Regions from separate parts of the Comamonas sp. E6 genome, predicted to be linked through region 2. Evidence: predicted binding sites of a transcription regulator. Region 2 holds the regulator's gene; the other holds the start of a gene.

Region 1 (9,761 bases), on a different contig from region 2:
CACAGTACGCCCATGAAGATGGCGGCGACGAGGATCAGGGACTCGATGATCTTTTCCATGATATTTCTCCGGTCTGGCGCTTGTCAGGAAAACGCCTGTGGCTATCAAAAGCGATGAGGTTGACCGTTTACAGCGGCCAGGCTTGCGGGGTGGTGGCAATGACGATGGCCACGCCGATGAGGCAAAAGATCCCCAGGAGGCAGAGGCCCCATTGCGCGGCGGTCAGTAGCTTTGTTCCAAGGCCGGGGCGATCAAGAGCAGGACTGTCAGGAGCAGCGCGAGCAGGGCGGTGGGGATGTGTGGCCATTTCACAGGCCTCCCTTCTCGCGCAGGCGCTGCACGAGGTCTTCATCAACGGGTTGAGGAACGGTGCTGTACAGCATGGAGTCTCCTTTTGGCGAGAAGCAGGCCCGCTGGATGGGCGGGGGCGGATAAAAAAGACCAGCGCTCTTGAGAGCAGGTGAAACCAACAAAGGTATGGAGTGAATGCGCTTCGCGCTCTGGCGCAGCAAGCTGTTGCCTTGAATTTTACTGTTATTTTTATCAGTGCTGTTCATTTGTACAGTAGTTTAAATTTTCCCTGTACAGCGCGTCAACAGACATCGACCTCATGTGTTGCGTGGCCGCACTGAGCGTCTACCGGCAAAGAAAAAGCCCACCAGCGTTGGCTGGTGGGCTTGCGGGTAAAGGCCGATGCCTTGCGGCGTGCCTGGGGAAGCAGAGGGAGGGTAGAGAACCTCAGGCTCGGCAGAAAGCAATGGATATCATCACCATCTGGTGTGACTGCTCAGACCGCAGCTCACGGCTTGTGCACTACGGTATTGGAAAAGCGTATTTCAGGCCTCGATTTTGAGCAATACCTTGTACCAGGAACCATCACACCAGATGGCCCCGCTTGACCCTGCGGGGAGAGGTCGCGCTTAAGGCCCGCGGGGCCAGGAGGCTACATTTGAAAATCTCCGCGCAAAAAAAAGCCGACCGCGAGGTGGGCTGAACTCCAACTGGTTGGCGGCCGGCGCCGACCGGCCTGCGGTTCTTCTTGAGTTTGGGCACTAGCGCATGTGTGGTTGCGTGCCGGGGTTAGACAAAGGGCACACCGTAGTGGTCATAAACACGGCGGCCGTAGTCGTCGGTGTATTCGGGCAATGTGCCTCCCTCGTAGCGAGGGGCGTTTTCAAGCCGTTCCTTGGTGACGGAAACCACGTACCCGCCTTGGCTGGGTTCGTATTTGAGGCTATCCCACGGCAGTGGGTAGAGATCTGAGCCGATGCCCAGGAAACCGCCAAACTGCATCACTGCATATCGAATCTTGCCGGTGAGCTTGTCGATCATCAGTGAGTCGATAGCTCCCAGTTTGTCGCCGTTGGGGTTGTAGACGTTGGTGCCGTTGACACGATCGGATGAGATGACAGGTGAGGCTGGTTGCATTCCTGCTCCTTTCTTTGCGTGGTACAGAACAACGCTGGCAAGGTGGGCCAGCGCTGAGGCGCTCACTTTCACTGCTGGGGCGTTTTGTGCTGCTGCCCAGGCTGCTGTTGCTGAGCAGGGGTCTTCTGCTGTCCTGGGGTTTGCTGTTGCTGCTGGCCGGGTTGGCTGGTGCTCTGGCCTGGTTGGCGTTGCCCAGGGTTTTGCTGCTGCTGTTGCTGCTTGTCCTGTTGGCTGGGGCTGTGCTGCTGGTTCGCCTGTTGCGTCATGTCCTTCACTCCTTCAGGTAGGTGACCAGCAAACCGGGTTGGCTTGCTGTGGATGCATGGTCGCCGAGTCATGGAAAACCCTTTTGTAGGAGAACGTGGCGCAACGCTGAATTTTGTGAATTCACGGCCATTACGTAGCATTTGGTTTACGTTTGAGGCGGAACTCTCGATATTCCTCACAGTATTCATCCGGACGCGCAGCAGGATGTGGTGGGTTCCGGGCTCATTCAGGATTGTGGTCGCTGCCTCCCCGATGCAAGTCGCTCCAACCGCAGTACCCTGAACCGGGTCCACCGGCCGGCCTTATGCCTTGGTGAAGGGCGTTGCCGTGATTCCGCCAGTCTTGCCGTTTTGCCCTTGTCCGCATTCGACAGGCCCATTGGCTTTTTCCAGAACTAGCCGTGTTGATAGCTTCCGGCGTTTGACGGATAAGCGCTGGAGGCCTATCTGACCTAAATGCCTGGATGCGGAGAAAAGCCCCTGCAACCACTGGTTGGCAGGGGCTGTTTTGTTCAGGCCAGGCAGTTCAGGTCGTAGCCCACCATGAAGAGTGAAGCTTCCATGGCGCGCATGCGATCGGGCTGGCCTGAAAACAGGCTGGGGGTCTTGCGCAGGGTCTCGGCCATTACCCAGGCCAGCCGCACCTTGGCGCCAGCCCAGCGCTGGGGCGTGCTTTGGCTGGTGTAGAGCAGGGTGCCCGGCGAGGGTGGCTGGTCAAACAGGCAAGCCAGTTTGTGCTGGGGCTTCTGGCTGCCGCCGGCCAGCGGGAAACTCAGCGTATCGGGCAGGTGGGGCCTGCCGCTGCTGCGGCGCCAGAACTCCACCAGTGCAGCAGCTGCGGCGCTGACCCGTGAGTCATAGATGGGCAAGCCTTCGGCCGAATAAAAGGCGTGTACCTTGGTGAGCATGGAGTTCATGAGCCGCACTGTCGGAAAGCCGGTGCGCAGGCTGGCCGAGCCAAGCGCCATTTCCTGGTGGGTCTGGGCGATGTAGTGGCTGATGTTAGTGCCAAGGCCCACAAGAAAGGGCCGCGCGCCTTCTTTGGGGTTGCGCTCGCCGCCCCAGTCCAGCACATCGCTACAGGCGGCCAGGGTGGCTGTCGCATCGTTGGCCTGCACGGCAGCGCGCAGCTTGGCAGAAAGAGCGCTTGTCTTGATGCACGACTCGGCCCAGTCGCCCGTTGCCAGGCCAGTCGCCCGCCAGCGGTAGTGGCGAGGTACCAAGTCGGCAAAACGGGCGGTGGCCATCAAGCCCTTGGGGACGTAGCTGGAAGAGCGAATGTTCAACTGAATCCGTCGCTGGGGGAGTGTGGCTGCAAGCCAGTCGGTAAAGCCAATGACTTCGGGCTGTTGCAGAAATTCGGTGCGGTTCATTGATGCCTTGTGGCCTGTCGGATTTCTTGTTTTGGTCAGTTGGTGCTGCTTTGACATTGTCGCCCGGCGTGGGCGGCTGACGGAGCAAGGAAAGGCAGGCTGCAGCAATGAGTGCGCACGCCCCTGGTTTGTCCTGTGGTGGTGTTTCGAGCGCGATTTCAGGCTCTGACTCTCCGGTGGTCGAGGTGACTCCATGCGCTGAAACCGAGAGAGATCGCGCACCAGGTAATCCAGTGCTATAGAGGGCCTGGCTCAGCCTGGTTCGCCCGCAGCGATTGCCATCGCCTATGCCATTGCTGCATGCGGCGTTGCAGCCGCAGGTCTGACGGGCTGGGTGTTGGCTATCCGCTGGTGGTTATCAGAACCTGAACGTCGCACCGACGATCGGGCCGCTCTGGCTGAAGTCCAGTCGCTTGCCGTCGTCACGGTAGTCCACGCTCAGGTGGCGGTAGCCCACGGACACAAAGATGTTTTCCTTGACTTGGTAGTTCACCGAGCCGTGCACCTGCCAGGTGAACTTCGAGCCCACATCCAGCCCACCCATATCGGCATACACCAAGGTGGACCAGCGCGGCGCAATATCGTAGCGCCAGCGTGCGGCGACCACTGGGTCAACGAACGAGGTGTTGGACTGCGCCGAACCTACCCCTGGCACACTCACTTTGGCCTTGATCTGCCATAGGCGCAGGCCCGCCATCAGGTCAACGCTCGACTGCGGACTCAGCATCCAGTTGTGCCCGCCGGTCATCGTCAGCGAGGTCTGGCGAATCTTGGCATTTGCGCTCAGGCCTAAGGGTAGGGCAGCCTTGTCCGATGTAGCGGCGTAGCTGAAGTCGCCCTGCAGCACATATTGCCCCTTGCGTGCCGTGCCGTTCACAAAGGCTGCAGCGTCCAGGTCCTCCAGAATGTCCGAGAACGATTTGTTCACGCTCACCGTTGGCGCTCCTCTGAACGGGCGGACGCTGCCGTCCAGCCCCGTCATCCATGCATAGGGCGTGAGCTGAAAGCGCCATGCATCGGCTGCTGTCTTGTCCTGTGCCCAGGCCGGCGTGCCTGCCAGCAGGCTCGCGGCCAGCGCCGCCGTTGCCATGCCTGGAGTGGTGTTGATGTACTGGGTCATTTGTCTCCCTTACAGCGTGTTTTTGTACACCTTGCCGTCCTTCATGATCAGGCGCAGGTTCTGTTCCGGGCTGCTCAGGAAGTCCAGATTCACCGTCGGGTCGCCATCGGCCACTAGAAGATCGGCAAATGCGCCAGGGGCGATGCGGCCCAGCGGCTGGGGATAGGGGTTGCGCTCGCCCGACAGGGCCAGCAGTTCGCCGTTGGTGCCCGTGGCCTGCTTCAGCAGCGTCATGGGGTCGTAAAAGCGCGTCAGCTTGGCCAGTTGCTTGCCCTGTGTGACAGTGCCCTTGGGGCTGAACAGAATGTCCGTGCCCCAGCCCGTCTTGATGCCGTACTTCTGCGCCATCTCATAGGCGCGCACCGTGCCCTGGGCCACGCGCGACTGGCTCTCGCGGCGCACTGCATCGGTATAGGGGTTGGCGTCCTCGTCCTGCAGAAATGGCTGCAGGCTCCACCACACGCCCTCGTCGCGCATCATGCGCACGCTTTCCTCGTCGGCCAACTGGCCGTGTTCGATGCTCTTCACGCCCGCCTTGATGGCCCGCTTGATGCCTTTGGGCGTGTAAACATGCGACATCACATAGGTGTTCCAGTCTGCGGCGGCTTCCACGCCGGCGCGCAGCTCCTTCTCGGTGAACTGGGTGCTGTCCAGCGGGTCATACAGCGATGCCACGCCGCCGCCTGCCAGCATCTTGATTTGCGATGCCCCCAGCATCAACTGCTCGCGCACGCGGCGCAGAACCTCGGCCTCGCCGTCCGCAATCATGGCCACGCCGGTTTGCTCCACCATGCTCAGCGGCTCGTTCGCCGCACGCGGAATATCGCTGCGAAGGCGGAAATCGCCATGACCCGAGGTCTGAGAAATCATTGCCCCGCTGGGATAGATGCGCGGGCCCGGGACCATGCCCTCGTCGATCGCGCGCTTGAGCGCAAAGGCGGGGCCGCCCGCGTCGCGCACCGAGGTAAAGCCGCGCATCAGCGTGCGCTGCGCCTCCTGCGCGGCGGAGATGTACAGATAGCCCAGATCTGCCGTCATGGCCGTCATCTGCGGAATGGCTGCCAGCATGGTGTGCCAGTGCGTATCGATCATGCCCGGCATCACCAGCTTGCCCTGGCAGTCGATCACCTGGGCACCTTCCACCTTCTCGCCGGCGGAGGGCAGGGCGGCAATCAGCTTGCCCTGGATCAACACCTGCACGCCTTGACGCACCGACTTGCCCGTACCGTCAAACAGGCGCAGATTGGTCAGCAACACGGGGCGGTCGGCCGGCCTGGCCGCCCCGCCCACGCCTGTCTCGGCAGCATGCAGGGCCACAAATGGCGCCATCATGGCCGCCACCCCGCCCACAAACATGCGGCGCGACATATCGCTCATTACCCGCTCATGCAGCAACTGGCACACCACGCTGCCGCAGGTGCAGGCTCTCGGGCGAATCGGGCCGGTCCGCCACGCCAGGCCGGCATCGGTTGCGATTGCGTGACTCATCTGCGTTTTCCCTTTTTCAAAATGAACCAGAGACGCCGCTGCCGGCGTGACAAATGGAACCAAAGGTTCACAATTTGATGCACCGATGCTACACGACGATCGGCCCATGAAAAAGCGCCCCACCGCACGAGGGCGATGGGGCGTTGCTTGCATTGTGAGAGCGGCCGGGAAGTGGCTGCGCTGCAGTCGATCAGGCCTAAACCGGGCGGTGCACCAGAACTGGAATGCTGCTGTTGACCAGTACGCGCTGGGTCTCACTGCCCAGCAAAATGCCGGCAATGCCCTTGCGGCCGTGTGATGCCATGCAGATCAGATCGCAGTTACCCTCCTGCGCCTGCTTGATGATGGCCTGATTGATGGAGATATTCGTGACCCGCACCGTCTGGCAGGCCACGCCCTCGGTCTTGGCAATGTCCAGGGCAGCTTGCAACACCTGATCTGCTTCCTTCTGGGCGCTCTTGTCGAACTCCGCAGAGTTGTAGGCGATCAGCGCCTCCGCTCCGTAAATCATGGCTGCGTAATCCGGCATCACATACAGCGCCGTCACCTGTGCGCCTTGTTCCTTGGCCAGTTGTATGCCCGCGCGCAGCGCGGCCTCAGAGAGCTTAGAGCCGTCCGTAGGAATCAAAATGTGCTTGAACATATCCAGCCTCCTTGCGCATAGGTGCGCGTCTTGTTGCCAAATCAATTCGATCGATCACTGAGCTCATACTCACACTCCAGGGCTGCTAATGCAACACCTTGAAATGAGTATTCAGACGGTTTCTTGATGGAAATCAAATTCATGAAGGCGCAGGTAGAAGCCGCCTCAAGCCCTTATCCATAAAGCGTTAGAAGCTATCAAAAGCAGACTATCCGAACGTCATGCAGAAGCTATCAAAAGCAGACTATCCGAACGTCATGCGCAGCATGCCCTGCGGCTGTTGCCAGCCTGGCCAGTTGGGCATCGGTCGAACCGATGATCTCGCCGTCGGCAATGCGCCATGGCAGGCTGTCGAAGGAGGCCGGCCTCAGCTCGGTCACAACCGGCGGTACATGGCGCAGGGTGGGGCGGCCGTAATTCAGGTTGGGCAGGTGGCTGCTGTGCTGCCATTTGTCGGCATCGCCCTGTATAGAGGTCTTGAACGCAGCGCGGTGCAGCCTTCGCGACCAGATTGAAGGCCAGCTCCAAGCGCCGAATGCCGGCAGCCTGCGGCGAATGGCCTCCATGCGTTGAAAGGCACATGCATATAAGCCAGTTTGAAGGCAAGCGCCTTCTTGCCCGTAAGGACCATGGTCAGCTGCGTAAGGCCATCGCGGGCGATGCGGTAATCGGGGAGTGTGCGCCCTGCGGATCCAGTGAATTCGGCCAGGGCGTGGAGTCCTTTGAGAGCGCTAATCAGATTTCAACTGCGGCCCTTGCCGTTGGGTTGGGCGTGGGCTCGCCAATCTTGTGCAAGGTGTTGCGGTCGGTATGGGAAAAAGGCTTGCTCTGGCCGGGGATGGTCAACGTGGTTTCCTGCTCGTACGACCAGGTGCCGTCCGAGTGCTTGGTGACGGTGATGGTATAGGCGTCGGTTCTGAAGGCATGCTCCAGAAACGGGTTGCTGGAGATACCGTTGACGGTGGAGCCGCGCTCGGCCCTGAGAGTGAAGCTGGTGGCGTCGGCCGTGGTCTTGCCCGTGGCCATGGCGGTCTGACCGCGCGGGATGGTCAGGGTCTGGATGATGTTGCCGGTGGCAGGCTCCCACAGCCAGTAACCGACCTGGTCGTGAAAGGTTTCCACGTCATCGGGCTTGACGATGCGTGTGTGGTAGCGCAGGCCATAGAAGAGCTGTGGGCCGTTGGTTTGCGCATCGATAGGCTGGCACTCCATGTGCTCGATAAAGGCCTGCTTTTCGGGGCCGTCAGCCTTGGGGTTGATATCCAGGCCGCGCTTGCCGGTCCAGATGCCGGCCATGCCGGTGAGGGGGCCGAGGTTGGCCAGGGTATTCACATCGGGCGTGGGCTCGGTGTAGATGTCCTTGGGAAAGTTTTCCATATCGTGTAACGGGCTTTCACTTTGAATCTGTTGAAGCCAGTTTACAAGCCATGGACTGAGGGGTTCTTGACGGCAGTCAAGCTGTCAGGTGCTTTCTTCGGTGGTGAGCGTAAAGCGTGCGCTTTCGCCACGCTGGGCGGCTTCACGTGTGAGGAAGATCAGCACGCGATAGCTGGCACCACGCTCGATGCGGAAGGTGCAGATGTTGTTGTTGGCCGAGCCTTGGCATAGAGGCTGGGCAGAGCCGTCCTTGAAGACGTTCATCTGGCTGGACGGGTTGTTGGTGTTGAGCGTGACGGTCATGCGCTGGAAGGGCCGTGTTTCGAGCCCGTATTGCACGATACCGTTGCCCGTGATCTGGCCGCTGTAGGAGTTGGTGTAGCCGCCCGGGGTTGTAAAGGCGGCCTGTGCCATGGAGCTGCTGCTGAGATGTAGCGTCATGAGACTGAGCAGGGCAGCAGTTGCAAGCATCGGTTGGAAGCGGGTCATGCAACTCTCCTGAATGTGTTGGACAGGATGGCGCTCCTGGCGCTGCGGCGGGTGTCTATGCCGACAGCCAAGCCACCATCCTCCACCGCCGCCGCGCCCTAGCGGCAGGAGACATTGCGCCAACTGAATTTGCCGTCGTTAAAGAACTCTGTCCATACCGACATGATGGGAGCTTGACGGTAAGAGAACGTAATCTGGTTAGGGATCTTTGGGCCTAGTGCGGCAGGCTGTCCATCCTTGTCGAAGACCTTGACGATATAGAGGGTGACGCCTCCGTCCTCGTCTGTGTGCAGGACTACCCGGTAGTCCTTGGTGAAGAGATCCCAGTCGAATTGCTTGGTCACATACGTGTGCAGACGGACAAAAGCGCGGTTCGCGTTCTTGGCGGCAGGATTAACTTTTCTCATGACGACACTCCCTGTTGCTCAACGACTTGCCGCAGGACCTGCGAGCTGACATTTCATTGCATTTGACTGATGTTGTATCAAGCGGATGTAAGGAAGTATGTAGGCACTTACAGATCGCGCTAATGGACAGAGCAGATCTGCTGTGTGAGCTTCTCTGAAGCGCTGGGGAGGTGCTTTGCCGGTGCCGCTGTCATCTTTTTTTGATGAAGTGGCCGTGCTAAGTAACTGAGTGAAAAGATAGATTTTTTTAATGAAATCTATTCTGAGCCGGCATGGGTTTGAGCGTAGAAGTCGCCTGATGATGACAATTTTTAGAGGGGCGCATTGAATTTTAGGAAGACGATGCTCTAGGCCTGAATCATCGAAAGCAGGGCTGAATCGCCTTGCCTGAATACCAACAAGCAAGTCATCGGTAGGTACTCCCGAAATACTTGGCAATGCGGTGGCTGAGCAACTGACAAGCATCCAAAAGCCAGCTTATCCAATCCTTGAGATATGTCGCCGTGCAGGCTCAGGGTTCACCGTGGCTCTGGCCAGTCGCGCTTTGCCAGTTGTCTCTCAGGCCAGTCATCAAGCAGTGTTAAACCCTGAACCTATTGGTGATGTAGATTTTGTTTCTGCTGCACTTTTCGGTAAATTGGGCGTAGGAAAATTCTGATTTTTGATGCGCAAGTGGCGATCTAGCCCTGTGCCCTACTGAATTCAAAAAAAGCCCATGTCCCACCACCTGCAATACACTTTTGCCTCCCGTCTAGATGCCTGGATCAGGCACATGAAGCTGGCCAAGCCTTGCCATACGCAGCAGATGGCTTATGAGTTGGTGATCGACAGCTGGGTGCAAACCAATGCAGAGCTTGGTGCTTCGCAGGAATTTTTGAAGGCCTTGCGCCGGCGTCGGCTGTGCGAGGAGCATGGCTGGCGGGGGGTGAATACGAGCGTTGCGCACTGGGATCTGGATGATGCACGCTCTGTGCGGATCTATCTGCACGAAGACGGCTCCATCGTGGTGCAGCAAATGGACTCGCAGAATCTCCAGATTCTGTTCACCTTGCCTGGGCATCGTGAGCGATTGGGAGAAGTATCGGAGCGATGTGCCTAGCAGCCAAAAAAATGCCCGCGCAAGGCGGGCAAGTTTCGGGGTCCTCTCGATCCGGTTCTGCAGCTCACACA
Region 2 (9,761 bases):
AATCTGATGGAAAGCGCTTCGCTGCAAAAGCCAACTCTGGCCCAGTTGGCCGACAAGGTGGCCCGGCCTTTTCTCGTTGTGGTGCTGCTGGCGGCGCTGGCCGCCGCCATCTGGTGGTGGCCCACCGACCCGGGCAAGGCCATGATGGTGGCCGTGGCCGTGCTCATCGTCACCTGTCCCTGTGCGCTTTCGCTGGCCACGCCCGTGGCCATGCTGACGGCGGCCGGCACCCTGGCGCGCAGCGGCGTGCTGGTGCGCAATCTGCAGGGGCTGGAGGCGCTGGCCGCCGTGGATACGCTGGTGTTCGACAAGACCGGAACGCTGACGCGCGACGGCCTGGTGCTGCGCGCGCTGACACCTGCTGAAGGTCAAAACACTGATGAGCTGCTGGCGCTGGCCGCCTTGCTGGCGCGCCAGTCCATGCATCCCGCTTCCAAGGCACTGGCGCAGGCTGCCGAGGTGGCCGAACTGTCTGCCAGCGCATGGCTGCTGGATTCCGTCCAGGAAATCGCTGGCAGCGGCCTCGATGTCTGGGTGCAGGCGCGCAGCAATACCGCCTTGCGCCGCCATCTTCGTCTGGGCTCGGCCGCGCATTGCGGCGTGCCCGAGTTGGCTCCGCATGAGCCAGGGCAGAGCGTGATGCTGGCCGAGGAATCGAAAGGTGGCTGGCTGCCCTTGGCGCAGTTCCATCTGAGCGAGGACGTGCGTCCCGAAGCGGCCCAGGTCATTGCCGACCTCAGGCAGCAAGGTGTGGCGGTGCAACTGCTCTCGGGTGACCGCTCTGCAGCGGTGCAAACTGTGGCCGCCAAGCTGGGCATAGAGCAGGCGCAGGGCGACTGCAAACCGCAGGACAAGCTGGCCGCCATGCAGGCGGCACAGGCGGCAGGGCATAAGGTTGCCATGGTCGGCGACGGCCTGAATGACGGCCCAGTTTTAGCCGGAGCGCATGTCTCTTTTGCTTTTGGTAAAGCAGTGCCGCTGGCACAATCGCAAGCAGACTTCGTGGTACTGGGAGACAGCCTGGAGTTAGTGTTGCAAAGCCTGTTGCTGGCCCGACGGACCCTGTCCGTGGTGCGCCAGAACCTGGGCTGGGCAGCAGCCTATAACGCGATCTCTATTCCTCTGGCCCTCGCGGGCTGGATGCCTGCCTGGCTGGCAGGGCTCGGCATGGCGCTGAGCTCCTTGCTGGTCGTCGCCAACGCAGCCCGTCTTGCACGTGCGTTGCCGCTGCAGGCTGCAGATAGCAACGCGTCCGCCCCCGCGCACCTTGCGCCGCGGGGCACCGTCATGCCACTGACTCAAGGAGGCCATTGATGGACATTTTGTATGTATTGATTCCGCTGTCGGTTGTTCTGGTCATGGCCATTGTGGCTGCCCTGTGGTGGGCCGTGTACCGGGGCCAGTTCGAGAGCGTGGAACAAGAAGGCGAGCGCATTCTTCGCGACGATTGATGTGGCTCAACGAGCCCGACCAGAAACCAATGAACACTTTGCAAGATATCTAAGAGGTGCCCGATGGAAGCAACAAATAACAATGCTGTCTATTACGACGACACCGTCGTAAGACAGTTCTCTATCATGGCCGTGGTATGGGGGGTGGTAGGTATGGCGGTGGGCGTGTTTATCGCGTCCCAGCTGGCCTGGCCGGAACTCAACTTCGGCATTCCATGGCTGAGCTACGGACGTCTGCGTCCGCTGCATACCAATGCCGTGATCTTCGCTTTTGGTGGCTCGGCGCTGTTCGCGACCAGCTACTACGTGGTGCAACGCACCTGCCAGACCAAGCTGTTCATGCCCAAGCTGGCCAGCCTGACCTTCTGGGCCTGGCAACTGGTTATCGTCGGCGCGGCCATCAGCCTGCCTCTGGGTTACACCCAGGGCAAGGAATACGCCGAGCTGGAATGGCCTCTGGACTTGCTGATTGCCGTGACCTGGGTGTCCTATGCCATCGTGTTCTTCGGCACTATCGGCATCCGCAAGGTCAAGCACATCTATGTGGCCAACTGGTTCTTCGGTGCTTTCATTCTGGCCGTGGCCCTGCTGCACATCGTCAACAATATTTCCATCCCCGCCGGCTGGATGAAGAGCTACTCGGCTTACGCCGGCGTGCAGGATGCGATGGTTCAGTGGTGGTACGGGCATAACGCCGTGGGCTTCTTCCTGACCGCCGGCTTCCTGGGCATGATGTATTACTTCATCCCTAAGCAGGCGGGCCGTCCCGTGTATTCGTATCGCCTGTCGATCGTGCACTTCTGGGCGCTGATCTTCACGTACATGTGGGCGGGTCCTCACCACCTGCACTACACCGCTTTGCCTGACTGGACTCAGTCCGTGGGCATGGTGTTCTCGCTGATCCTGCTGGCTCCTAGCTGGGGCGGCATGATCAACGGCATCATGACGCTGTCGGGTGCCTGGCACAAGCTGCGCGACGATCCCATCCTGCGCTTCCTGATCGTGTCCCTGTCGTTCTACGGCATGTCCACCTTCGAAGGCCCGATGATGGCCATCAAGACCGTGAACGCGCTGAGCCACTACACCGATTGGACCGTGGGCCACGTGCACTCCGGCGCTCTGGGCTGGGTGGGTCTGATCACCATGGGCTCTCTGTACTACCTGATCCCTCGTCTGTTCGGCCGCGAGAAGATGCACTCCGTGCCCGCGATCGAGCTGCACTTCTGGATGGCGACCATCGGCATCGTGCTGTACATCGCCGCAATGTGGATTGCCGGTGTGATGCAGGGCCTGATGTGGCGCGCCGTCAACCCCGACGGCACGCTGACCTACACCTTCGTGGAAAGCGTGAAGGCGACCTATCCCTTCTATGTGATCCGCGTGACTGGCGGTCTGCTGTATCTGGGCGGCATGCTGGTGATGGCATGGAACACCTGGAAGACCGCAATGGCCGGCCGTTCCGTCAAGGTGGCAGTGCCTGCCGTGGTGGCTCACGCCTGAGCATTGAGGAGCAAAAGCAATGTCTGATCAAAATAACGCAGCTCCCAAGAGCTTTTCGCACGAGAAGATCGAGACCAGCAACTTTTTGCTGATCGCGCTGACGCTGTTCGTGTTGACCATTGGCGGCCTGGTGGAAATCGTGCCGCTGTTCTTCCAGAAGTCCACGACCGAAGCCGTGGCGGGTCTCAAGCCCTACACGCCGTTGCAGCTGATGGGGCGCGACGTCTATCTGCGCGAGGGTTGCTACAACTGCCACTCGCAGATGATCCGTCCCTTCCGCGCCGAGACCATGCGCTACGGCCACTACTCGGTGGCTGGCGAGTTCGTCTACGACCACCCCTTTCAGTGGGGCTCCAAGCGTACCGGCCCCGACCTGCATCGCGTGGGTGGCAAGTACAGCGACGAATGGCATCGCATCCACCTGAACAACCCGCGTGACGTGGTGCCCGAGTCCAATATGCCTGCTTACCCCTGGCTGGAAGCCAACAAGGTGGATGACACGGCTGTGGCAACACGCATGAGCGCGCTGCGCAAGGTGGGTGTGCCGTACACCGATGCGGAAATCGCCGGTGCTCAGGCCGAGGTCAAGGACAAGACGGAGATGGAGGCAGTGATTGCCTATCTGCAGGTCCTTGGTCGCGCCGTCAAGTAAGAGAGAAAGGGCTGGAAATGGATATCACCACCATGCGTATCGTGGCCACGCTGGCATCGCTGGCGTGTTTCGTGGGCATCTGGTGGTGGGCGTATGCCCGCCGCAACCAGGCCCGTTTTGACGAGGCAGCTCAGGTTCCATTCCTGGAAGACTGAGTCTGATCACCACAACGAGAACATCCCATGAGCGATTTCATTAACAATTTCTGGTCGGTGTATGTCGCGGCGATTACGCTGATCGGCATCTTTGGCTGCTTGCTGCTGCTGATTCTGGTGGCCCGCAAGAAGGTCGTTCCCTCGGGCGACAACACCACAGGCCATGTCTGGGACGAAGACCTGCGTGAACTCAACAACCCCATGCCCAAGTGGTGGATGGGTCTGTTCGTGATCACCGTGGTTTTCAGCCTGGGCTATCTTGTGGTCTACCCAGGTCTGGGCGGCTTCGGCGGCAAGCTGGACTGGAGCCAGACCGGCGCCTACGACAAGGAAATGGCCAAGGCCAAGGCGGACCTGGAGCCTCTGTATGCCAAGTTCACCAGCATGCCTACCGAAGAAATGGCCAAGGACCCTCAGGCCATGGCCATTGGCGAGCGTCTGTTCATGAACAACTGTGCGCAATGCCACGGCTCTGACGCTCGCGGCAGCAAGTCCTTCCCGAATCTGGCGGACGGCGACTGGTTGCATGGCGGATCTCCCGAGAAGATCAGGGAGACCATCACCAACGGCCGTATCGGCATGATGCCGCCCATGGCGGCAGCCGTGGGCTCGGCGGAGGATGTGCGCAATGTGGCGCACTATGTGCTGAGCCTGTCGGGCAGCCCTCACGATGCCGTCAAGGCTTCGCAGGGCAAGTCCAAATTCGTGGCCTGTGCGGCTTGTCACGGCATGGATGGCAAGGGCAACCCCGCGCTGGGAGCTCCTAACCTGACCGATGACATCTGGCTGCATGGCTGGGGTGAGGCGGCAATCGTCAACATCGTCAACAACGGCAAGCACAATGAGATGCCTGCCCAGAAAGAGAAGTTGACGGAGGCGCAAATTGCCGTGCTGGCTTCCTATGTCTGGAGTCTTTCGAATACGCAAAACCAGAAGTAATGCGTTTTGAAAAGGCGGTGCCCTGGCACCGCCTTTTTCGCGTTTCAATTTTCAGTAATTACAAAAATATTAAGGAACTGCGATGCCGTGCGATCAGGGGAAGCCCCGAAAAGTCATACCGATCACGCCTGAGCCTCATGAGGGCGGGCCTGAGCTGGTGCCTATGTTCGCTTCCGAGCAAAAAGTGTACTCACGCTCAATCAGTGGCGTGTTCTCACGGTGGCGCTGGGCCATGGTGTTTCTGACCCAGATCGTCTTCTACGGCCTGCCCTGGCTGCAGTGGGGCGAGCGCCAGATGGTGCTGTTCGATCTGGGGGCCCGGCGCTTCTATCTGTTCGGACTGGTGCTGTACCCGCAGGACTTCATCTATCTGACGGGGCTGCTGATCATCAGCGCGCTGGGGCTGTTCCTGTTTACCGCCGTGGCCGGGCGCCTGTGGTGTGGCTTCTCCTGTCCGCAGACGGTCTACACCGAGATCTTCATGTGGATCGAAAGCAAGGTCGAAGGCGATCGCAGTGCCCGCATGCGTATCGACAAGAGCGGCTGGACTTTGGAGAAGATCTGGAAAAAGTCGCTCAAGCAGTTTCTCTGGATCGCTCTGTCTCTTTGGACAGGTTTCACCTTTGTCGGCTACTTCGTGCCCATCCGTGAGTTGGGTGTGGAGTTGATGGCCTTCCAGGGCAGCTGGCAGATCTTCTGGGTGGCGTTCTACGGCTTCGCCACCTACGGCAACGCCGGCTATATGCGCGAGCAGGTCTGCAAGTACATGTGTCCCTATGCACGCTTTCAGAGTGCCATGTTCGACAAGGACACCATGATCGTCAGTTATGACGCCGAACGTGGTGAAGCTCGCGGCCCGCGCAAGAAAGACGTTGACTACAAGGCACAGGGCCTGGGGGACTGCATAGATTGCAAGCTTTGCGTTCAGGTCTGCCCCGTGGGTATCGATATCCGCAAAGGACTGCAGTACGAGTGCATTGGCTGCGGTCTGTGCATCGATGCCTGCAACTCCGTGATGGACAAGATGGAGTATCCGCGTGGCCTGATCCGATTGACCACTCAGAATGCCGTAGCCAAGGCCTGGAAGCAGGTGCAGGTGATTCGCCGCATTTTCCGCCCGCGTGTGCTGATCTACTCGGCCGTGCTGGTGGCCCTCAGCGCCGCCATGATCGCCAGTCTGGTGCTGCGCGAGCCGCTCAAGGTCGACGTGATTCGCGACCGTGCTGCGCTTTCGCGCATCGTGGCGGGCGGCAAGCTGGAGAACGTCTACCGTCTGCAGATCATGAACGCCACCGAGTCCGAGCAGCGCTACCGTATCAGCGCCGTGGGCCTGGAGAATCTGGAAGTCGCATCCGAGCAGGAAGTGAGCGTTGGCCCGGCAGAGACACGCGGCATTGCGGTGCGGCTGCAGATTCCGTATGGCTCGGCAACTCCCGGCTCGCACCCCGTACACTTCAATGTGGATGCAGTGACTGCCGGAGCAGGGCGTATTTCCGAGAAGACGGTGTTCCTGGTGCCGCGTTAATGCCAGGTCTTGCCGGTCTTCGTGAGCCATCACGGAGGCCGGATAAGGGCACCGCCAATCGGCAACAATTTATGCCACCCTGCCATGTGTGCTCGGGTGGTCAGAATTTTGGAAAGAGGTTTCATCATGTCGGCAGCACAAGCCAAGGTCTCGCAAACGGCCAAGATCATCCACCCCGAGGACGGCAAGCCCTGGTGGAAGTTTGCCCATGTCTGGCTCATCATCGCCGGCCCGGTGATCGTGGTGATTGCCGGCTTTGTCACCGCATACATCGCACTGAGCAGGCCCGATCCCGTGATTGACCCTGACTACTACCGCCATGGCATGGAAATCAACCAGCGCCTGAGCGAAAGTGAAAAAAGCCTGGCCCCAGCAGTCACCGGCCGCAATCATGCGGCCACGCCAGCCAAGGATCATCCGCTGGATCGCTGAGCGCTCCGGCGCTTGCTCCGCCAAGGTCGCTTTTGCGGCCTTTTTTGTTGCCGATATCAAAATCAGAGCGTGTTGCGCATGCACCGTCTAACGTTAATGTAGAAGTAAATGGTTTTTTGATATTCGGATTGCGCAAGGCGCTACTGAAAAGAGAGTAATTCAGGGTTTCCCGCCACGGTGCATGCCCGCAGTCCTGCATGAACGGTCACCACTGTTGTGCAAAATATGACCAAGCCCACAGCCCAAGGAGAATCAGGATGGATGCTCGACGCTGGATGTGGATTGTCTGGCCGGCCTTTCTGGCGGCGGCAATCATGGAGATGGTGGTTTTCGCCTTTGTGGACCCGCTGGATGTGCACTGGCTGGGCTCCCCCCTGGACTGGTCGCGCCAAGCCATCTATACGGTCGCTTTTTTTGCCTTCTGGGTCGTGACCCTGATCGGAGGTGCGATGACGGTGATGCTGGGTCGCTCCGTCAGCGATCTCAATGGCGGCATCGTTTCCGAGCCTCTGCCCGATTAATTCGCACAGACAAAAAAGCCCGCTGTCCGCGGGCTTTGTCTTGAGAGTGTCTGTCGACTCGGTTCAGTTCTGGCATTGCTGGCTGTTGACGATGCGTTTGAGCGCCTCGGTATCCAGGATGCGCAGGTGGCGCTGCTTGACTTCCACAATACCTTCCTCTGCAAATTTGGAGAAAGTGCGGCTCACGGTCTCGAGCTTGAGGCCCAGGTAACTGCCGATTTCTTCGCGCGTCATGCGCAGCACCAGCTCCGACTTGGAAAAGCCGCGTGCCGACAGGCGCTGGACCAGGTTCAACACAAAGGCCGCCAGGCGCTCTTCGGCACGCATGCTGCCCAGCAGCAGCATCACGCCATGCTCGCGCACGATTTCGCGGCTCATGACCTTGTGCACATGGTTCTGCAGGGCAGTGACCTCGCGCGAGAGCTGCTCCAGTTTGTCAAACGGCATGACGCAGACCTCGGCGTCTTCCAGGGCCACGGCATCACAAGTGTGGTGGTCGTTGACGATGCCGTCCAGACCAATGATTTCGCCAGCCATCTGAAAGCCTGTGACCTGATCACGTCCGTCTTCGGTGGCCACGCTGGTCTTGAAGAAGCCGGTTCGAATGGCATACAGAGAGGTGAACTCTTCGCCATTGCGAAACAGCAGCCCGCCGCGCTTGACCTTGCGGCGCGTGGCCACAATCTCGTCAATGCGCTCCATTTGTTCATCGTCCAGGCCCATGGGCATGCACAGTTCACGCAGATTGCAGTTGGAGCAGGATGCTTTGATGGTCTGAAGATTCATGGGCTTTTTGCAACGGCGCAGACAGACACAGAGTGGAGAGTCGCGCTGGTCATTGACCTCGTGGTTGAAGATGAGATGGATCAAATTGTCGCAGCACTTGCCTTGAGGTCTCTTGATTTTCATCAAGGACAGGGTGATTGCCTTGGGGCACATTGCCTGTATTCGTTCAAAAACATGCGCTTTTGCCTATTTTGGGCATGATTTTCAGGATCTGATTTCCATTGAAATCTGCTCTATACAGAGTGTGGGCGCACCCTAACTCCCAGTTATGACCGCAGTCACGCCTGAGTTGCTGAGCCGCTTTGATATCCCCGGCCCACGCTACACATCGTTCCCAACAGCCGACCGTTTTGTTGAGGCTTTTGGTGCAGACGACTACATACTGGCACTCAAGCAGCGCAAGACGCATTCTGGCTCGCGCGCTTTGCCCCTGTCCGTTTATGTGCATGTGCCGTTCTGTGAGTCGCTTTGCTATTACTGCGCCTGCAACAAGATCGTGACCAAGCATCACGAGAAGGCTGCCGAGTATCTGGACTACCTGAGCCGCGAGCTGGCCATGCATACCGAGCATTGCGGCAAAGGTCAGCTCGTAAGCCAGCTGCATCTGGGCGGAGGCACACCGACCTTCTTCAGCGATGCCGAGTTGCAGCAGCTGATGGTTTTGATGCGTGAACATTTCAAGCTGGATCCCGCGGGCGAGTACTCCATCGAGGTCGATCCGCGCACCGTCAGCAACGAGCGGCTGAGAGCTCTCAGGGACATGGGGTTCAATCGCCTGAGCTTTGGCGTGCAGGACTTTGATCCCGCGGTGCAGAAAGCGGTGCACCGCGAGCAGCCCGCCGAGCAAGTCTTTTCGTTGGTGGCCGAGGCGCGCCGCCTGGGCTTTGTCTCCATCAATGTGGACCTGATCTACGGGCTGCCCAGGCAGACGCCCGAGTCTTTTGCGCGCACGCTGGCACAGGTCAATGAGCTGCGCCCCGATCGCATTGCACTGTATGCCTATGCGCATCTGCCCGAGCGTTTCAAGCCGCAAAGGCGTATCGAATCGGCAGACCTGCCTATGGGACAGGACAAGCTGAACATGCTCTCCGGCGCAATTGATGCATTCATGGATGGCGGCTATGTCTATGTAGGCATGGACCACTTTGCGCTGCCTGACGACTCTCTGGCCATTGCCAAGCGCCAGGGGCGCCTGCATCGCAATTTTCAGGGCTACAGCACCCAGCCTGATTGCGACCTGATTGCACTGGGCGTATCGGCTATCGGTAAGGTGGGTGCGACCTACAGCCAGAACGTCAAGACTCTTGAAGAGTATTACGATGCCGTCGATGGAGGCATGTTGCCCGTGCAGCGCGGACTGGCGCTTTCGCGTGACGATCTGGTGCGCAGAGCCGTCATCATGTCCATCATGTGCCAGGGTTCCGTCCTGTATGAGCCCATGGAGCAGGCCTGGCTTATCAATTTCCGCGAGTACTTCGCTGCGGAGCTGGATGCGCTGGCAGAGATGCAGCGCAACGGCTTGGTCGAGCTGTCCGTCGAGGGCTTCAAGGTCACTGGTCTGGGCTGGTTTTTTGTGCGCGGAGTAGCCATGTTGTTTGACCGATATTTGCAGGCCGACCGGAACCGCGCCCGCTTTTCGCGCATCATCTAGCGCATGTTGTTTTCGCTGGTCTGGACTGCTTTGATCATGGGGCTCGTGGGTGGGCCCCATTGTCTTGTGATGTGCGCTGCCCCCTGCAGTGTGGTCACAGCAGCGAAGCCTGTCGGCGGCGGGCAGCCAGTTGTCGTGCTCGGCCTGCA

The links. Region 2 encodes FNR, which switches genes on or off when oxygen is low (the NO sensors DNR and NnrR bind a similar motif). Its sites were predicted from a motif close to TTGATNNNNATCAA; they were not measured.
Region 1: CSE6_RS08590 (universal stress protein) is a predicted target of FNR. The motif match lies at 6,442-6,455, and genes of this name have one in related genera.

What each region holds. Positions count from the first base shown of each region.
Region 1 covers NZ_BBXH01000009.1:75,733-85,493, reverse strand. Annotated here, with positions in the region: gene CSE6_RS08625 (hypothetical protein) at 1-59, opposite strand, end outside; gene CSE6_RS26035 (hypothetical protein) at 309-557, opposite strand; gene CSE6_RS08615 (PRC-barrel domain-containing protein) at 1,081-1,428, opposite strand; gene CSE6_RS08610 (hypothetical protein) at 1,497-1,694, opposite strand; gene CSE6_RS08605 (hypothetical protein) at 2,207-3,067, opposite strand; gene CSE6_RS08600 (YfaZ family outer membrane protein) at 3,426-4,187, opposite strand; gene CSE6_RS08595 (amidohydrolase family protein) at 4,197-5,675, opposite strand; gene CSE6_RS08590 (universal stress protein) at 5,872-6,318, opposite strand; gene CSE6_RS08585 (hypothetical protein) at 6,552-6,884, opposite strand; gene CSE6_RS08580 (FABP family protein) at 7,054-7,695, opposite strand; gene CSE6_RS08575 (hypothetical protein) at 7,780-8,184, opposite strand; gene CSE6_RS08570 (hypothetical protein) at 8,283-8,591, opposite strand; gene CSE6_RS08565 (hypothetical protein) at 9,364-9,690, shown strand.
Region 2 covers NZ_BBXH01000015.1:133,888-143,648, reverse strand. Annotated here, with positions in the region: gene CSE6_RS14510 (cation-translocating P-type ATPase) at 1-1,314, shown strand, start outside; gene ccoS (cbb3-type cytochrome oxidase assembly protein CcoS) at 1,314-1,451, shown strand; gene ccoN (cytochrome-c oxidase, cbb3-type subunit I) at 1,515-2,951, shown strand; gene ccoO (cytochrome-c oxidase, cbb3-type subunit II) at 2,971-3,603, shown strand; gene CSE6_RS14490 (CcoQ/FixQ family Cbb3-type cytochrome c oxidase assembly chaperone) at 3,621-3,758, shown strand; gene ccoP (cytochrome-c oxidase, cbb3-type subunit III) at 3,786-4,697, shown strand; gene ccoG (cytochrome c oxidase accessory protein CcoG) at 4,780-6,222, shown strand; gene CSE6_RS14475 (FixH family protein) at 6,349-6,654, shown strand; gene CSE6_RS14470 (hypothetical protein) at 6,912-7,175, shown strand; gene fnr (fumarate/nitrate reduction transcriptional regulator Fnr) at 7,239-7,961, opposite strand; gene hemN (oxygen-independent coproporphyrinogen III oxidase) at 8,230-9,612, shown strand; gene CSE6_RS14455 (sulfite exporter TauE/SafE family protein) at 9,616-9,761, shown strand, end outside.